DNA from 2 places in the Serratia sp. AR11 genome. Region 1 is predicted to be linked to the other one. Evidence: predicted binding sites of a transcription regulator. Region 1 holds the regulator's gene; the other holds the start of a gene.
The links. Region 1 encodes LexA, which represses DNA repair genes until DNA is damaged. Its sites were predicted from a motif close to TNCTGTATGTACATACAGNA; they were not measured.
Positions count from the first base shown of each region.

Region 2: the regulator LexA is predicted to act here: its motif matches at 1,859-1,878, upstream of dinB (DNA polymerase IV).

Region 1 covers NZ_CM150739.1:4,979,496-4,984,415, reverse strand. The annotation lists gene plsB (glycerol-3-phosphate 1-O-acyltransferase PlsB) at 1-2,210, opposite strand, end outside; gene ACSOSI_RS23530 (diacylglycerol kinase) at 2,360-2,728, shown strand; gene lexA (transcriptional repressor LexA) at 2,850-3,458, shown strand; gene dinF (MATE family efflux transporter DinF) at 3,751-4,920, shown strand, end outside.
Region 2 covers NZ_CM150739.1:970,260-975,179, forward strand. The annotation lists gene ACSOSI_RS04590 (FAD:protein FMN transferase) at 1-526, shown strand, start outside; gene nqrM ((Na+)-NQR maturation NqrM) at 537-764, shown strand; gene ACSOSI_RS04600 (glycerophosphodiester phosphodiesterase family protein) at 812-1,696, opposite strand; gene dinB (DNA polymerase IV) at 1,894-2,955, shown strand; gene pepD (beta-Ala-His dipeptidase) at 3,011-4,471, opposite strand; gene gpt (xanthine phosphoribosyltransferase) at 4,796-4,920, shown strand, end outside.

The DNA.
Region 1 (4,920 bases):
CGCTGGGCCATAATACGGCTCTCTTTCTCCAGCGCACCGCGGTTGATGCTTGGATTGGCACTGAGGATTGACATGGTGATGGCATAACGCTGCAGCGTTTCGCGGACACCGGCGGCCAACAGCTGCAATGGACGGATGCGTGCCGGATTCAACACCAGATCGTCACCCTTATCGCAGATCAGTTGCTGACGGATCATTTCGTCGATCAGTGGTCGTAGCACTTCCGGCAGTTGTTCCTTGTCGTTATGCAGGAACAGTTCAGCCTTCAGCATTGGGTAAATCAGGCCAATCTGGCGTAGCAGTTCAGCGCGCGATACCCGGCGGTGATGCATCACGATAGTGGCGATCAGCGATGGCAGAACCAACAGATGATGGATATTGTTACGGTAATAGGTCATCAACACCGCCTGCTCGCGCGGCAGGATGATGATATCGCCGATGTTATCCTTCTCCACCTCGAACTTGTTCATGTTCAGCGCGTGATCCAGCAGCTCATCCGGCGTTTGGGTTGGTACGGTAACGTCGCCGGCATAAGGCACATTGCGCATCAGTTGCAGGTAGCATTCCAACTGCTCAAGCAACTGCTCGCGGGTCAGCGAGCGTTGGCGTGAGGCCAGCAGCGCCGTGGAACACAGGTTCATGGCGTTGGCGGCGGCGGCATTGTTGATGCGCACCATAATCTTGGCCGCCAAATCGTTGACCGTCGGCGTTAACCAGCTTGGACGCTGGGCTTCGATCGGGTCAATCGATTCGCGCCACTGTGGCACATTCTGGTTCAGGTAAGCGGTCAACGGCAGTGGGTCACCAAAGTTGACGTAACCCTGGCCGAGATTGCGCAGCTTGCGCAGGCCGCGCAGCATCTGCAACAGGCTCTCTTTTTCCTTGGTCGCGCCACGCAACTCTTTGGCGTAGGTACCCACTTCCATCACGTGTTCGTAACCGATGTAAATCGGCACCAGTGTGATAGGACGGCTACCGCCGCGCAGCATCGCCTGAATGGTCATCGACAGGGTGCCGGTCTTCGGTTCCAGTAAACGTCCGGTACGGGAACGGCCACCTTCAACAAAGTATTCCACCGAGTAACCGCGGGTAAACAGCTCGCCGAGGTATTCACGGAATACCGTCGAGTACAGTTTGTTGCCTTTGAAGGTGCGGCGGATAAAGAAAGCGCCCAGGCGACGGAAGATCGGCCCGGCCGGCCAGAAGTTGAGATTGATACCGGCAGCAATATGCGGTGGCACCAGACCCTGGTGATACAGCACGTAGGACAGCAGCAGGTAGTCCATGTGGCTGCGGTGGCAGGGTACATAAACAATCTCGTGGCCGTCCTGCGCCAACTGACGCACGCGTTCGGCGTTTGTGACGTTGATACCTTGATACAGTCGGTTCCAGGTCCAGCTCAGCACGCGATCGGAAAGGCGCACCGTCTCGTAAGAGAAGTCGGCAGCGATCTCTTCCATCAGCGCAATGGCATTCTGCTGGGCTTTTTCGTGGGAAATCTTCTTGCTGCGAGCTTCGTCTTCGACCGCTTTTTCGATCGCCTTGGACGCCAACAGCTTGTTGAACAGGTCCTGACGGGCCGGCAGGCTTGGGCCGACGGCGGCCAGACGCTGACGCGAGAAGTGCATGCGTGCTACGCGAGCCAGTTTCTGCGCAATGATTTTGTCCGTACCGTGCTCGGTGGCCATGCGGCGCAGCGAAACGGTATTGGAAAAACGGACAAAGCTGTCGCGGCCGAGCCACAGCACGGCGAAGAATTTCTGCACGCCATTCAGCAGACGCAGATGCGGTGTGCCGTGACCTTCGCGCCCCGGAGAGCGGCCAAACATCACCGAAACCGGCAGCATCTGAATGTCGAGATCCGGATTACTGCGGTGCAGGTCCAGATAGTCGTGGAACAGTTTTACCGACTCTTCTTTCGGCGTGTAGTAGCGGAATACGCGCGGGCCGTCGTGAATAAACACGTGGCTTGGCAGCACGGTGCCGTCTATCTCCAGCGGATTGAGGGGGTCGGGCAGATCTTGCGCCAGGCACTGGGTGCGCAGCGTCAGCAAATCCGCCTTGGAATTATAAGGTAAAACATACAAAATCGGCCGTGAGGGATCCAACCCTAACTCCGTGACCGGATCTGAAGGGATAACCTTACTTCTTACCAACAGTTTGAGTGGTAAATTCAATAGTTTATAATAAATTTTACGCCAACCTGACATAACAACGTGAAGCCTCTTGTTAGCAATGCGCCGCAAGCATACCAGAAACCGGGTAGCAGATCTGTGGTGTTGGAAAACCGAGAGCCGGGAGAGTTTCCTGGCCTAGACTGTTTAATTATGACTTATCTCTGCTAAAGGCACTAAAAAACATGGCAAACCAAGCAACCGGCCTGACCCGTATTATTAAAGCCGCCGGCTACTCTTATAAAGGCTTTTCCGCTGCCTGGCAGCACGAAGCGGCATTCCGCCAGGAATTGGTGGCGACCGTGCTGGCTATCATACTGGCGATTTGGCTGGACGTGGGTGCGATAGCGCGCATTTTACTGATCGGATCGGTGCTGTTGGTGATGATCGTCGAAATCCTGAACAGCGCGATTGAGGCGATTGTCGATCGGGTAGGGACTGAGCATCACGAGCTTTCCGGTCGGGCAAAGGATATGGGCTCGGCGGCGGTTTCGCTGGCGATTATTTTGGCGCTGTTTGTCTGGGGGTCGGTGCTGTGGCAGCACTTTGCCTGAGTGGCGGCGTTGCGTTGCGACAGGTGTCGCTAATCCCTGATTTTTATTCACTCTTCGGTTCCCAAGCCGCAGTTACCTGTATATACTCACAGCAAGACTGTATAAACAAACAGGGGGCGGAATGAAAGCACTAACTACCAGACAGCAAGAGGTCTATGATCTGATTCGCGATCATATTTCGTCCACTGGCATGCCGCCAACGCGCGCCGAGATCGCCATGCGTCTGGGGTTCCGTTCGCCAAATGCCGCAGAAGAACACCTGAAAGCGCTGGCGCGTAAAGGCGTTATCGAGATTATCTCCGGCGCTTCGCGCGGCATTCGCCTGCTGATGGAAGATGAAGAGGGTTTACCGCTGATTGGCCGTGTCGCTGCCGGTGAGCCGCTGCTGGCGCAGCAGCATATCGAAGGGCACTACAAGGTCGATCCATCCCTGTTCAAACCGAGCGCGGATTTCCTGCTGCGGGTCAACGGCATGTCGATGCGTGACATCGGTATTCTCGACGGCGATCTGCTGGCGGTGCATAAAACTCAGGACGTGCGTAATGGCCAGGTGGTTGTGGCACGCATTGAAGATGAAGTCACAGTCAAGCGCCTGAAAAAACACGGTAACGTGGTTGAGCTGCTGCCGGAAAACAGTGAATTCCAGCCGATTGTGGTCGATCTGCGTCAGCAGAATTTCACCATTGAAGGTCTGGCGGTCGGTGTGATCCGCAATGGCGACTGGGTTTAATCCTCACGCCCAAACATCGTCCTCTGATTCAAGTCGCCCCAGTTCTGGGGCGATGTCATATCTGATTCACTATATACCCTATAGCTTTCAAGTTGCAGCTAGGCGGCCAACTCGCTCATCCCCAGGCGCTTACTCAGGTAAGTAACTGGGGTGACAAATCTGCCGGGAGCAGATTTGAACGCTGTTTGCAGCGGCCCCGAAGGGGTGTGGCTCATGGACGGGCCACATAACTGAGTGCAGATAACAACGCTGCAATTTGAAAGATGACGGGTATACACGGGAACATTTCACTATGCGCCTGCTTTCTGCCTTCACCAGCGATACCGATAAAGCCCTGTGGCGCCTTGCGCTGCCCATGATTTTCTCCAATATCACCGTGCCGCTGCTTGGGCTGGTAGATACCGCAGTCATCGGCCACCTCGACAGCCCGACCTATCTGGGTGGCGTAGCGGTTGGCTCCATGGCCACCAGCTTCCTGTTTATGCTGTTGCTGTTTCTGCGTATGAGCACCACCGGGCTGACTGCTCAGGCGTTGGGGGCACAAAATCCGCAGGGGCTGGCACGAGCCTTTATGCAGCCGTTGCTGCTGGCGGTGTTGGCCGGGGTGGCTATTGTGTTGCTGCGCTATCCGCTGATTGAGTTGGCGCTAAAAATCGTCGGTGGCGATGGGGCGGTGCTGGAACAGGCTCGTTTGTTCCTCGAGATCCGCTGGCTGAGCGCCCCGGCGGCGCTGGCCAATATGGTGATCCTGGGTTGGTTGCTTGGCGTGCAATACGTGCGCGCACCGGTGATCCTGCTGATTGTCGGCAACCTGCTGAATATCGTATTGGATATCTGGCTGGTGATGGGACTGGGCTGGAACGTGCAGGGGGCCGCGACCGCGACGGCTATCTCTGAATATGCCACGCTGCTGTTGGGATTATGGCTGTCCTGGCGCGTGATGCGCATACGCGGCATTTCTGTGCCAATGCTGCGCCAAGCCTGGCGCGGTAATCTGCGGCGTCTGCTGGCGTTGAATCGCGACATTATGCTGCGTTCATTGCTGCTGCAACTGTGTTTTGCCTCGCTGACCATCTTCGGTGCCCGGCTGGGCGGCGAGGTGGTCGCGGTAAATGCGGTGCTGATGAATTTGCTGACCTTCACCGCTTATGCGCTGGACGGTTTCGCCTACGCGGTAGAGGCACATTCGGGCCATGCCTATGGCGCCCGTGACGATAGCCAACTGCGTAAAGTATGGCGTGCGGCTTGCCGGCAGGCCTGCCTGGTGGCGTTGGGCTTTGGTCTGCTCTATGCCGTTGCCGGGCAGCAAATCATTGCCGCCTTGACCTCTTTACCGGAGCTGCGCGCACTGGCGAGCCACTATCTGCCGTGGCAGGTAGTGCTGCCGTTGGTGGGAGTATGGTGCTATTTGCTGGACGGCATGTTTATTGGTGCCACCCGCGGCGCAGAAATGCGTAACAGC
Region 2 (4,920 bases), 1.5 Mb from region 1:
TCCTGAGCTGTATGTCGATCTCTCCTCGATCGCCAAGGGCTACGGGGTGGATGTGATTGCCCAGTATCTGCAATCGCAGCAGGTTAAGAACTACATGGTGGATATTGGCGGTGAGGTCCGTACTCGTGGCCACAACGGTGAGAAAAAACCGTGGCGTATCGCCATTGAACGGCCGACGGCCGGCATGGAGCAGAAGGCGCAACTGGTGATCCAGCCGGGCGAGATGTCGATCGCCACCTCGGGGGATTATCGCAACTACTTCGAACAGGACGGCGTGCGTTATTCGCACACCATAGATCCGGTTACCGGCAAGCCGATCCATCATCATCTGGTGTCGGTTACGGTGCTGAGCCCGACCTGTATGGCCGCCGATGGTCTGTCTACCGGGTTGAACGTATTGGGGCCGGAGCGCGGCATGGCGTTGGCGAACCTGATGGGGATCCCGGTGTTCATGATTGTGAAAACCACCAAAGGTTTTGAAGAGCGCTACTCCGACGCGTTCAAACCTTATTTGAACAAGAGCTAGTGAGGTCGCTATGTTGACAGTATTTGTCGCCAGCTTCGTGTTGTTTCTGCTGATTGTCGGCGGGATGTCGTTGGGGTACGTGTTCAAGCGTAAAAGCCTGCAAGGCAGCTGCGGCGGGATCACGTCGTTGGGGATGGATAAAGTCTGTGACTGCCCAGAACCCTGCGATGCGCGTAAAAAGCGTCTGGAGAAAGAGGCGTTGCGCCAGCAACAGTTGGAAAAACACCGGATTATCTGAATAACTGGGGCGCATACAGCGCCCTTTTTTACAGCGTTTTAAATCGGTTATTTGGCCTTGGCAAACTCCCTGGCTTCAGCCGGTGAGTTGACCATAACCCCGTCTACACCCAGCGCCAGCGCCTGCTGGTATTCTGCCGGGGTGTTGATGCCGAACAGGATGATGTGCGCCGGGCCTTGCGAACGGAAGCAGTCGATCGATTCTTTATCCCAGGTTAGAAACGCCTTGGAGCGCCCTTCACCCAGGGTAAATTTCTCCACCACTTCTACTTCTCTTTTCAGTTCCAGCCCGTACCAGCGCGGTTGCTGATGGTCTGGCTTCAGCTCACACAGATGCGACAGGCTGATATTCGCCAGCAGGTCGCGGGTTTCATCGCGGGTTTCAAAACGTTTGATCGCCGGCGGCAGCGCCTGCAGATATTTGGCATCGGTGGAGTACACGCGGGTGCGGTTCAGGCTGTTGGTTTTTTCCAGCGTTGCCAGCAGGGCTTTGCCGAACTGGGCCGGGTCTGCGTCTGGGGATTTGATATCCAGATAGAAGTTAACCTTGGGGAAGGCATTGAGGATCTCATCCAAACGTGGAATGCCAATGCCTTTACCCCGGAACGGATGGGTTTCACCTTTGGCAAATGACCAACCGGCGTCAACTTTCGCCAGTTGCGCAGCGGTAAAGGCGGAAACCAATCCCTGCCGATCGGTTAGCGCTTTCAGATCCGAAGGGCGGTAAAGCACGATCACGCCGTCTTTGGATTCCTGCAGGGTGATCCAGATGGCGTCGGCGCCGTTTTTCAGTGCGGTTTCAATGGCGACGCGGGTATTTTCAGGAGCGTCGGCGGTACCACCACGGTGAGCGATAATGGCGGGCGCGGCGGTAGCGGCAAGGGATATCAGGGATAAGGCTGAGGCTAACAAATAGACCGATAATGTTTTCATGTAGGGCACCATCCTGTGCGTAGAGTTATTGTTGTCAGTAACTGTGGCGACTAATTTGCCACAGCGTACTATTGAAAAATTACGCTTTTTTAACAAGTCGAAGATAATTGGGTGAAACCCCGTTTTCTCCGAGTAGAGCCGAGGCTTGAGCTTTCCATTGTTGCCTGTATACTTATACAGTGTTATTGGGAGGCGCGATGCGTAAAATCATTCATGTCGATATGGACTGCTTCTTCGCGGCGGTAGAAATGCGCGACGATCCCAGCCTGCGCGATATTCCGTTGGCAATTGGCGGCAGTGCCGACCGGCGTGGGGTGATCAGCACCGCCAACTATCCTGCACGCCGCTATGGTGTGCACAGTGCGATGTCGACGGCGATGGCGCTCAAGCTTTGCCCGCACCTTAAGCTGCTGCCCGGGCGTATGGCGGCGTATAAGGAAGCCTCGCAGCATATCCGCGAAATCTTCGCCCGCTACACCCCGCTGATTGAACCGCTGTCGCTGGATGAAGCCTATCTGGACGTGACCGACTGCCGCCAGTGCAACGGCTCGGCGACGTTGATCGCCGAGCAAATTCGCCAGACTATCTCCGATGAACTCAACCTTACCGCTTCTGCCGGTATCGCGCCGATCAAGTTCCTCGCCAAAATTGCCTCAGAGTTGAATAAGCCGAACGGACAATACGTCATCACCCCGGCGCAGGTGCCGGCTTTTTTACAGCAGTTACCGCTGAGTAAAATCCCTGGCGTGGGCAAAGTAACCGCCAAACGGCTGGAAGAAGTGGGGCTGATCACCTGCGTCGACGTGCAGCAGTACGATCTGGCGGCGCTGTTAAAGCGCTTCGGCAAATTTGGCCGGGTGCTGTGGGAGCGTTGTCAGGGAATTGATCTGCGTGAGGTTTCGCCAGAGCGGTTACGCAAGTCGGTGGGGGTGGAGCGAACCTTGGCGGAGGACATCCATGACTGGGAAGACTGCGAAGCGTTGATTGTCGATAAACTCTATCCCGAGCTGGAACTGCGGTTGCGTAAGGTGAAACCGGATCTGCACATCGCCCGGCAGGGGGTAAAACTGAAGTTTCAGGATTTCCAGCAAACTACCCAGGAACACGTTTGGCCAGTACTGAATAAAGACGATTTAATCAACGTGGCACGGCAGGTATGGCGTGAGCGGCGTGAAGGGCGCGGGGTGCGACTGGTCGGGTTGCACGTGACGCTGCTGGATCCGCAACTGGAGCGGCAACTGCTGCTACCCTGGGAATAACAAGGGCGCAATGCAGTATTGCGCCCTTGGTTTAATCACTAAGTCATCTGTAATATTACGCGCGCTCTGGGATAGCTTTCAGCAGTGCCGTCAGCAACTTCCAGTACAGGCCCACGCTTTCGATATGCACCTGCTCATCCGGCGAGTGTGGCCCGGTGATGGTTGGCCCAATCGACACCATATCCATGTTTGGGTACGGTTTTTTGAACAGACCGCATTCCAGACCTGCGTGGATCACCATGATGTTCGGCGTCTTGTTGAACAGATCCTGATAAATCTCGCGCACCAGATGCATCACCGGTGAGTCTGCGTCCGGCTGCCAGCCTGGGTAGCCGCCTTTGGGTGCCACTTTGGCGTTGGCCAACTGACCCAGAGCGGTCAGCATGCCGACCACGTAGTCTTTACCGCTGTCGATCAACGAGCGGATCAGGCAGATGATTTCTGCTTCGCTGTCGCTGGTGGTGACCACGCCCACGTTCAGTGAGGTTTCCACCACGCCTTTCACCGCGTCGCTCATGCGGATCACACCGTTTGGCGTGCCATTGAGCAGCGCTACAAAACGCTGTTGGCTATCGCTGGTCATCGCCTGCGAGGTGCTGGTGACAGGCTCCAGCAAAACGGTAATGTTCTTCTCTTTGGCAGCCAGCTCGTTTTGCAGGGTAGCCAGGAACGCCTGGCTCAGCGCTTTCAGCGCATCGGCTTTCTCGGCCGGCACGGCAACCACTGCAGAGGCTTCACGCGGAATAGCATTACGCAGCGTACCGCCGTTCAGATCCAGCAGGCGCAGGTTCAGCTCAGCGGTATGATCAAACAGGAAGCGTGCCAGCAGTTTGTTGGCATTGCCCAGCCCAACGTGGATATCCGCGCCAGAGTGGCCGCCTTTCAGGCCTTTGATCGTCAGCTTCAGGGTCTGATAACCGGCAGGCACGGTTTCGCGCTGCAGTGGCAGGGTGGTGATGAAATCAATACCGCCGGCGCAACCCATGTAGATCTCGCCTTCCTCTTCTGAGTCGGTGTTGATCAGGATATCCGCTTGCAGCCAGTTAGCCTGCAGGCCAAATGCACCGTCCATACCGGCTTCTTCGGTCATGGTCAGCAGCACTTCCAGCGGGCCGTGTTCGACGCTGTCGTCGGCCAGCACGGCCAGTGCGGAGGCCATACCGATGCCGTTGTCGGCACCCAGCGTGGTGCCGCGCGCCTTGATCCACTCACCGTCGATGTACGGCTGAATCGGATCCTTGGTGAAGTCGTGCACGGTGTCGTTATTTTTCTGTGGCACCATGTCCAGGTGCGCCTGCAGTGCAACCGGCTTGCGGTTTTCCATGCCTTTGGTGGCCGGCTTACGCAGCAGGATGTTGCCTACATGGTCACGCTCGGCGTGCAGGTTTTTCTCTTTGGCCCACTCGAGGATGTGCTGTGCCAGCGCTTCTTCATGATAAGAAGGATGCGGAATAGAGCAGATTTTGGCAAAAATATCCCACAGCGGCTGTGGCGAAAGTTGAGACAATTCAGACACTATAAGTCTCCTGTAACAGCATTCTCGGCAGTGCGGGAATGCCGCTCGGTTAGGGTTAGGGGCATCTGTGCGGCTTTGGCACGATCTCCAGAGAATATCACTTTATTCCGGGCGGTGCCCGTCCCGTATTGTGCTGTTTAAGCGCTTGATCACACTAGTTTGGTTGGTCGTTGCTCATTTATTCAGCATCAATCACCAGACGAAATACTTATGAATTCCAAGGTACAACTGGCATTTGATGCGGTCAGTCTTTATAATCTCGCGCAACCTTTTTTCCCCTGATTACTGAGTAAGCCGCACCACTGCTGGCTGGGACACCATTCTATGAGCGAAAAATACGTTGTTACCTGGGACATGCTGCAAATGCAAGCGCGCAAACTGGCTCACCGCCTGCTGCCTGCTGACCAATGGACGGGCATTATTGCCGTAAGCCGCGGCGGGCTGGTACC